Regions from separate parts of the Pseudomonas sp. E315 genome, predicted to be linked through region 4. Evidence: riboswitches for the same ligand, from Rfam matches in the RefSeq annotation. Region 4 holds a riboswitch; each other region holds the start of a gene.
What was found. Region 4 has a riboswitch for cobalamin ahead of cobW (cobalamin biosynthesis protein CobW). Riboswitches for the same ligand answer to the same signal wherever they lie in the genome.

Region 1 (2,196 bases), on a different contig from region 4:
TGCCATCGGCGTGCTTTGGCGTGTGATCAATAGCCTCGCCGGCGCGCCGCCCAGGCGCTCGGCCAAGGCTAATGCGGTGCTTTCTGCAATGCCCCAACACCCCGTTTGCTCGAATACCCGCTCAGACCGTTGGCTCAAGCGTGATACGAAAGGGGCAAGCTGTTGGGCACTGAACACTTCAAACGCAAGATTGAGTTGTTCGGCCAATTGCGTCAGCCCCGGCTCGTCGGCTTTGCGATCAAGGCTGGCCATCGCCGAGAGTTCACTTATCGCGATCCCGGCGTGGCTCAATGAATGCTCGATCAGCGCCAACACGTCATCGACACTGCAACCTTGTCGACAGCCCAGGCCAATCACCAGTATTGGCGCTGTACTGTCAGGTTTCATGCCGAGTAGTTACTTGCAGGTTTGCGGCTAAACAACCAAGCGCTAATAGCGCCCAAGGCCAACCAGAACGCAAGGTTGGTCAGTTGTGAGGCTATTTTGAACTGAGTTTCCAGCGCTTCGGGGGCCAGGCTTGAGTGCTCCAGTGGCTGTGGTGCGCCCATGATGTGTGGAATGACCAGAATAACCACGCCCAGTATTTTCAACGCCCAATGCTTGCCCAACACCACCAGTGCAATCGCCACGGCGGTAGAGGCAGCCGTGGTCACCCACCAGATCTGGCGTTGTAACAAGTCGGCAGCCGCTGTGCCGGGTAGTTCAGGCGGCAAGCCGAGGGTCGGCGCCAAACAAAAAGTGACGTAACCCGCCAAGCCCCAGAGCAGGCCTTGTGACGTGCGGGTGGGGGCGCGCAGGGTATAAAACCCCGCCAGCATCAGGGCAAAGCCAACCGCTACTACTAAGTTGCCACCAGTGGTCGAGAGCACGCGCTGCCAGCCATCTTCAGGCTCCCAAGCTTCGGCGTCATGGCTGTGGCCTGGGACGGCTGTCGCGTCGTGCTCATGCGCGTGGGCGCCAGCCGGGGTTTCATAGGTTTCGGCCTGGAGAATCAGGGGGGCGACCCAAAGGCTTTGCAACAAGGTCAACAGCAAGGCTGCCAGCAAACCCGCAAAGCCTGCCGTTTGAGCAATTCGCTTAATCATGGACGTGAGATCTCAATGGCACGGGAAGGCGGAGCTGTGACGGGTGTCGTGTGCGGCGTTATGAACCGCTTCGATGTGCGAAAAACCCGCAAAGTAGACGAGAAAAGCGCCCAGCACGGCAGCACTGACGGCGGCAACAATGCGTTGGCTTTGGGTTGATGCGGCCGTAGCGGTATGGGTTTGACGGGTGCTGATTGACATGGCGCTTCCCTCTGATCAAGCAGCGGGCAATTCAGAGCGCAAGAAAACCCCACGAACGAAGCTCGCAGGGTTCAACAGCGCCCGCCCACCGCGGGTTTGTTTTTCGACGTAATCAGGCCGGTCTCCGGGCTTGCGAGGGGCTCAAGTGACTTGAGCCTCAAAACATCACCTTCCCATGCAGCGCACAGTGGCTTTGATGTTTCTCTCGCTTACCGTTGCGGGGGCAGCGCCGGACTAGTCAGGACGATTAACGCCTGACGCACCGGTTTCCCGTTTCACCCTGTGAAGGGCACCTGATACAAGATGTGTAGGAGAGCACGACTGATAAAGGGTCGTCAATTGCGCTGCTCTGGTTTGAATGAGTCTATGCCGCTACCGACAAGATGTTTTTGACCTTGTCGCGCAACTGATCAATTGAAAAAGGTTTGCCGATCACTTGCATGTTGTGGCCCAGTTCGAGGTTTTCTGCATAGCCGCTGGCAAACAGAATGGGCAGCAGCGGTCGTAACTCACGCGCTTTCTCTGCCAGTTCGCGTCCATTCATGCCGGGCAAGCCGACATCGGTCATCAGCAAGTCAATGGCGCTGCTGATATCGGCTAACAGCGGTATAGCCGTTTCACTGCCATCAGCTTCCAGCACCTTGAACTCCAACTCTTCCAGGACATCGACGATCAGCATACGAACAATGGCATCGTCTTCAACGACAAGGATGGTGGAGGGTGTTGCAGGCATAGTGGTTATCCCGAAAAAATTTAAGCGCGGGTGGGGGCCAGTCATTCGCTGACTTCTTTTATCAGTAAACGATAGACCCAAACTAGTTCCCGCAGTCATGCAAAAAAGCGACGTAAAAGAGGTGCAAGCGTAACCCTAGCTGGCCTCGATCGGAATTTTTGCGTACGAAATTGTACG
Region 2 (2,196 bases), on a different contig from region 4:
CGGTTATTGCATTGGGCCGTGGTTCGCCCGCGCAGCGTCTGGCGCTATGCGCCAACGCAATGTGTTACGTGCAGGCATCGGCGCATTGATGGGGTTTGTGGCACTGCGTTTACTCAACGGATATGGCGAGGCGCCGTGGGTGGAACATGACACCGTTACACACACCTTGATGAGCTTTTTCAACATCACCAAGTACCCGCCTTCGCTGCTGTTTTTGGCGTTGACCTTGGGCGTTGGCCTGCTGTTGTTACTGGTTTTTGAGCGCGTTCAACAGCGCCAATGGATCAGCACATTAGCCATTTTTGGTGCCGCGCCGATGTTCTTCTACTTGGTGCACCTGTATGCACTCAAAGTGCTGTATCTGGCGAGCGTGGCGATGTTTGGCTTGAATCAGGTCAGCCACTTTGGTTTCGACAGCATGGGCGCCGTGTGGCTAACCGCCGTTGTACTGGCTGTTGCGCTTTACCTGCCGGTGCGCTGGTTCGCTGCGTTAAAAGCTCGTCGTCGGGATATATCGTGGCTTAAATACTTGTGACCCGGACATTCTTCTCCTCGGGCTGGCGTATTTCGACTAACATGCCGCCGCCGGTCCCCAAACGGGATTAAAAGGGAATCCGAGGCGCTCACTGAGCACCAAACGGAACTGCCCCCGCAACTGTAGATGCCGAGCTTGCTCCTCAACGCCACTGGGTTCACCCCCGGGAAGGCTGGAGCCAGGCGCCGACGCATCAGTCAGGAGACCTGCCGGCCGATACAAACAAACTAACCGGCGGGGTGTCCGGGAAGGCATCTTTGCTGTGCGCGTCACTCAGGTGGCGGGCCTGTACTGTATTGATCGCAGTGCTCAATGATGTGTTTCCAGACCGTACACCCGCTGTGTACGATCAAAAGGAAATTGCATCATGTTGCTGACCCGCATCGTCACCCTTGTCACCGGTCTGGGCTTGTCTGCCTTGGCTCATGCAGCCCCGACTCACTACCCACTGACCCTCGAAAACTGCGGTGCCCCGTTGACCTTTGAGCACGCGCCCGCTCGCGCCGTGACCATTGGCCAGGCCGGGACTGAAATGCTGTATGCCCTGGGTTTGGGTGACAAGCTGGTTGGCACCTCTCTGTGGTTCAACAATGTGTCGGCCCAATACAAGGCGCAAAACGACAAGGTAGAACGTCTCGCCGATAACGATCCCAGTTTTGAAGCCGTGATTGGTAAGCGGCCTGAGCTGGTGGCTGTACAGCTGGAGTGGATGGTCGGCCCGCAAGGTGTGGTGGGCACGCGCGAGCAGTTTCATGAGCTGAAAATCCCGACTTACCTGATGCCTTCCGACTGTGAAGGCAAAGACAATCTAGTGGGCGCTGATGGCACCCGTTTGCAGCCGTTCAGTATTGACAGCATTTACAAAAGCATTAGCCAGCTTGCAGAGATTTTTGACGTGCAGGCCCGCGGCCAACAGCTAAATGCGCAGCTTAAAGCCCGTCTTGAACAATCCATTGCCTCGCTCAAGGGTAAAGACCTGACGCACACCAGCGCCCTATTTTGGTTCTCCAGCGCTGACCTGGATATCGACCCCTATGTCGCAGGGCGTAAGGGCATTGCCGACTTTATGCTCAACACCCTTGGTGTGCGCAACGTCGTGCAGTCCGATGAAGAATGGCCAACCGTGGGCTGGGAAACACTGGCCAAAGCCAACCCGACATTCTTGGTAATCGCACGCATGGATCGCCGTCGCTTCCCGGCGGATGACTACGAGAAAAAGCTCGAATTCCTGCGCACTGACCCCGTGACCCGCAACATGGATGCGGTTAAAAACAACCGCATCATCATTCTCGATGCTGATGCCATGCAGGCCAGCTTGCGGATGTTCGAAGGTTTTGAAACCTTGGCCACCGCCATCAATCACTACGAACAGCCAAAATGACATCACGGTTGATGCTCACACTGCTGGCCTGTATCGCGTTGCTGTTGGCGGTGCTGGCGGGCGTTGCCATTGGTGAAACGCCGATTAAACCCGGCGTGGTGTTACAGGTGCTGGCCAATAAACTATGGGCCGCCGGGCATGTGCTGGACCCTATCGACGAAGGCATCGTCTGGAACTACCGCCTGACTCGGGCCTTGGTGGCAGCCGCCTGCGGTGCAGGGCTGGCCACATGTGGCGTGATTTTGCAGGCCTTGCTGCGTAATCCGTTGGCGGACCCATA
Region 3 (2,196 bases), on a different contig from region 4:
GGCGGCTTTCATCGGCGCCCACCATCCACAAATCCACCTGATACACCGGCGCACCGCTGGCGCGCTCAAGAATCATGGGGTCGAGAAAATCCGGGCCACATTTAAACACCCGCACCTTGCGCCCTTGATTGCGGTGCAATCGGGCCAAGGCTGCGGTAACAGTGGTCTTGCCCTGACCGGAAGCCGGTGCGGCGATCAAAACCGCCGGGCAATGACGCGACTCTCTCATGCTTTAACACTCACAATTCGATGCCTTTTTGGGCTTTAATTCCGGCCTGAAACGCGTGCTTGACCACGTTCATTTCGGTCACGGTATCGGCCAGATCAATCATTTCGGGTTTAGCGCCACGGCCTGTCACCAACACGTGCTGCATCGGCGGGCGGGCTTGCAGGTCACTCAGCACTTGCTCAAGGTCGAGGTAGCCGTGCTTGAGCGCGATATTCAGCTCATCGAGCACCACCAACCCAATAGAGGGGTCGCACAGCATCTCGCGGGACACTTCCCATGCTGCTTGGGCCGCAGCGATATCGCGCTGGCGGTCCTGAGTTTCCCACGTAAAACCTTCGCCCATGACGTGATAGCGAACTTGTTCTGGGAAGCGACGGAAGAAGATTTCTTCGCCCGTGCTGTTGCGCCCCTTAATGAACTGCACAACGCCGCACTGCATGCCGTGCCCCATCGCACGGGCCAACATGCCAAACGCCGAGCTGCTTTTACCTTTACCGTTGCCGGTCAATACCAGGAGCAAGCCGCACTCGTTAGGTGAGCTGGCAATGCGCTCGTCCATAACGGCTTTTTTGCGCAGCATGCGCGCTTGATGTCGTTCGTCACGTTCAGGGGATTCGTTCATGGCAGCTCTCCGTTGGGGCTCGATGATGCAAACGGGAGGCGGGGGACATTTATAGACAACAGCACACCCTCGCCCGCCGCGAAGTGTTGGATGGATCAGGCCGGTCTCCGGGCTCATGAACGAGCGACCCCCTTACGGAGCAGCCCTGACCACGCGCCTTCCCGTGCAGTAACACAGTGGCACTTGGCGTGGTTTTTATTCATTTACCGTTGCGGGGGCAGCGCCGGGATCAAGCGGTTGTGTGGGTCAAACGCGCCCTCACCGGCTTCCCTGTTTCACCCTGTCGACCTTTGGCCACAGAGCACCTGAAACAAGCGGCGAAGGTTAGAGGGTTGGGGGTGGAGCGTCAATTAAAGCTGGCACTGATCGAGGTCATTCACTGGCAACGTCTGAACCTTTGAGCAACTACGCTCCTCTATCACTGACAAGACCTATTCATGGAGATACACATGCTCAAGCGCCAGCACGTTGTTGTCATCGTCCTTGCGGCAGGGTTAGCCGCCTGCGGTGAAAGCTCGACCCTGCAAGTGAGCGACGGCACCGGGCCATCCCCCAAGCTGCCCGAACCCAACAAAACGGTGATCCCTACAGTCAATATCGCTCCCGCCATTGGCTGGGCCGCGGGCGCCACACCGATTGCAGCCCAAGGCACACAGGTGACAGCGTTCGCTGAAAACCTTGATCACCCTCGCTGGCTATACGTACTACCCAATGGCGATGTGTTGGTGGCTGAAACCAACGCGCCACCCAAGCCTGATGACAGCAAAGGGATTCGCGGCTGGGTCATGGAAAAAGTCATGGGCAAGGCTGGCGCCGGCGTGCCCAGCGCCAATCGCATCACCTTGTTGCGCGACGCCAACCACGATGGCGTCGTTGAAACCCGCACAGTGTTTATCGACAACCTCAACTCGCCGTTCGGCATGGCTTTGGTGGGCAACGACTTATACGTGGCGGACTCCGACAAACTGCTGCGCTTCCCCTATCAGGCCGGGGCGAACTCGATCAGCGCCCAACCCACCAAGGTGGTCGATTTGCCGGGCGGCCCACTCAACCATCACTGGACCAAAAACGTCATCGCCAGCCCTGACGGCAAAAAGCTTTATGTCACGGTCGGCTCCAACAGCAACGTGGGCGAAAACGGCATGGATCAGGAGCAAGGCCGCGCTGCGATCTGGGAAGTCGACCCGGCGACCGGCAGCCATCGCATTTTCGCTTCTGGCCTGCGCAACCCGAACGGCATGGCCTGGGAGCCCCAAACCGGCAAATTATGGACCGCCGTCAACGAGCGCGACGAAATCGGCAGCGATCTGGTGCCCGACTACATTACCTCCGTTAAGGACGGCGG
Region 4 (2,196 bases):
GCAAGTGCATGGTTTAGGCGCTCAACGCGGTGCGCAGAGTGGACTCAAGCAGCGCCGCATCCAGATCCTGACCGATCAGCACCAAACGCGTGGTGCGGGGCTCTTCTGCGCGCCACGCGCGGTCAAAGTGCTTGTCGAAACGCGTGCCCACACCTTGAATCAGCAACCGCATCGGTTTACCCGGGATGGCAGCAAAGCCTTTGACCCGCAGAATGCCGTGCTTGACCACCAGTTGAGTCAACGCGTCCATCAATAGCTGCTCTTGCGCCTCAGGCAGCTCAATGGAAATCGAATCAAACGCATCATGGTCGTGATCGTCGTGGTCATCATCGCCATCGTGGTGATGGTCGTGGTGGCTGTGACGGCTGTCGATGTGTTCTTCAGAACTGGCACCCAGGCCCAGCAATACGTCCAGCGGCAAACGACCGCTGCTGGCCTCGATAACTTTCACCGCAGGCGGCAGCTCTTCGGCCACTTCGGCACGTACCTTGGCCAGATCATCAGGGCTGATCAGATCGGCCTTGTTCAGAATGACCAGGTCAGCGCTGGACAGTTGATCAGCGAACAACTCATGCAGAGGCGACTCATGATCCAGATTTGGGTCAAGTTTGCGCTGGGCATCCACTTGATCCGGGAATGCTGCAAAGGTGCCTGCGGCCACAGCCGGGCTGTCGACCACTGTAATCACTGCGTCTACAGTGCATGCGCTGCGGATTTCTGGCCACTGGAACGCTTGAACCAGCGGCTTTGGCAGGGCCAGACCCGAGGTTTCGATCAGGATGTGGTCGATATCGCCACGGCGCGCAACCAGTTCACGCATCACCGGGAAGAATTCTTCCTGAACGGTGCAGCACAAGCAGCCATTGGCCAGCTCATAGACGCGACCATTGGCTTCTTCTTCGGTGCAGCCGATGGAACACTGTTTGAGAATCTCGCCGTCAATGCCCAGCTCGCCGAACTCGTTGACGATGACCGCAATGCGACGGCCCTGTGCGTTGTCCAGCATGTGGCGCAGCAGGGTGGTTTTGCCCGAACCGAGAAAGCCGGTAACGATAGTGACGGGGATTTTGGCCAGTGTTTTCATCGGATGCCCTTTGGCAAAGCGGCGGGCATACGGGACGACTGTCGCAGGCATTCGCGCGCGAGATCTCGCCACCGGATCACCCCGCCCGGTTGAAGTAAAAATCTGTTACGAGGCAGGTCTCCTGGCTTACGGCCTGGGCGTCAGCTAAAAGCTGAGCCCTGCCCGGCGCCTTCCCGCCGAATGGGCAGTGGCATTGCAGGGCAATTGAACCGTTTACAGTTGCGGGGGCAGCCGCGGCATACCGCGTTCCCTTCTTAGCTTCGCGTTGCGAAGAACCTCGAACGCGCAAGGCTACGCAGTGCGTTGTAGCAGGTCAATGTCAGGCGTGCAGGTGTGTGTGCTTTAATTGCCGCCTTTTTAGTACGTCCCAAGGAACTCCCCATGTCGTCCCCTCGCCCAACCCGCGTTCTGATCATTGGTTACGTGTGGCCCGAGCCACGCTCATCGGCGGCGGGTGGGCACATGATGCAAATCATCGAGAGTTTTTTGCAGCAAGGCTGGCAGATCACCTTCAGCAGCCCTGCTGGCATCGGCGAGCACAAGGCCGACTTGGCCTCACTGGGCATTGATGAAGTCACCATTGAGCTTAATAACAGCAGTTTTGACACCTTTATCAGTGAACTGGCCCCGGACGTGGTGTTATTCGACCGCTTCATGATGGAAGAGCAGTTCGGCTGGCGCGTCGAAAAGCACTGCCCACACGCTCTGCGCATCTTGGAAACTTCTGACTTGCAAAGCCTGCGCGATGCTCGCCAGCAGCAACTTAAAGCCCGGCTCAAACACACCGCTGAACAGGACGACTTCAGCAGCCTGTTCGCCCCGGCCCCACGCGAAACCTTTGAACAGATGGCTGGCACCGATCTGGCGCAGCGGGAAATCGCGGCTATTTATCGCAGTGATTTGAACTTAATGATTTCTGAATACGAAATCGACTTGTTGGTTGAGCAGTTCCACGTACCAAAATCGCTGCTGCACTGGTGCCCCCTGATGGTGGATCGCGTGCCTGACACATTCGTGCCCTACGAGCAGCGCCAGCATTTTTTAAGCATCGGTAACTTTCGCCACGCCCCTAACTGGGACGCGGTGTTGTGGATGAAAACCCATATCTGGCC

Region 1: linked by a shared signal. The riboswitch ahead of ACZRJQ_RS03055 (CbtB domain-containing protein) and the one ahead of cobW (cobalamin biosynthesis protein CobW) in region 4 are both predicted to bind cobalamin.
Region 2: linked by a shared signal. The riboswitch ahead of ACZRJQ_RS03210 (ABC transporter substrate-binding protein) and the one ahead of cobW (cobalamin biosynthesis protein CobW) in region 4 are both predicted to bind cobalamin.
Region 3: linked by a shared signal. The riboswitch ahead of cobO (cob(I)yrinic acid a,c-diamide adenosyltransferase) and the one ahead of cobW (cobalamin biosynthesis protein CobW) in region 4 are both predicted to bind cobalamin.

Annotation. Positions count from the first base shown of each region.
Region 1 is NZ_JBUZPJ010000001.1:657,652-659,847, forward strand. It holds gene ACZRJQ_RS03045 (cobalamin biosynthesis protein) at 1-387, opposite strand, end outside; gene ACZRJQ_RS03050 (CbtA family protein) at 384-1,085, opposite strand; gene ACZRJQ_RS03055 (CbtB domain-containing protein) at 1,098-1,286, opposite strand; cobalamin riboswitch at 1,385-1,598, opposite strand; gene ACZRJQ_RS03060 (response regulator) at 1,651-2,019, opposite strand.
Region 2 is NZ_JBUZPJ010000001.1:695,309-697,504, reverse strand. It holds gene ACZRJQ_RS03215 (acetyltransferase domain-containing protein) at 1-535, shown strand, start outside; cobalamin riboswitch at 570-763, shown strand; gene ACZRJQ_RS03210 (ABC transporter substrate-binding protein) at 903-1,916, shown strand; gene ACZRJQ_RS03205 (FecCD family ABC transporter permease) at 1,925-2,196, shown strand, end outside.
Region 3 is NZ_JBUZPJ010000003.1:66,675-68,870, forward strand. It holds gene ACZRJQ_RS05705 (cobyrinate a,c-diamide synthase) at 1-229, opposite strand, end outside; gene cobO (cob(I)yrinic acid a,c-diamide adenosyltransferase) at 240-851, opposite strand; cobalamin riboswitch at 933-1,175, opposite strand; gene ACZRJQ_RS05715 (PQQ-dependent sugar dehydrogenase) at 1,301-2,196, shown strand, end outside.
Region 4 is NZ_JBUZPJ010000012.1:151,022-153,217, forward strand. It holds gene cobN (cobaltochelatase subunit CobN) at 1-10, opposite strand, end outside; gene cobW (cobalamin biosynthesis protein CobW) at 14-1,084, opposite strand; cobalamin riboswitch at 1,179-1,379, opposite strand; gene ACZRJQ_RS17095 (glycosyltransferase) at 1,466-2,196, shown strand, end outside.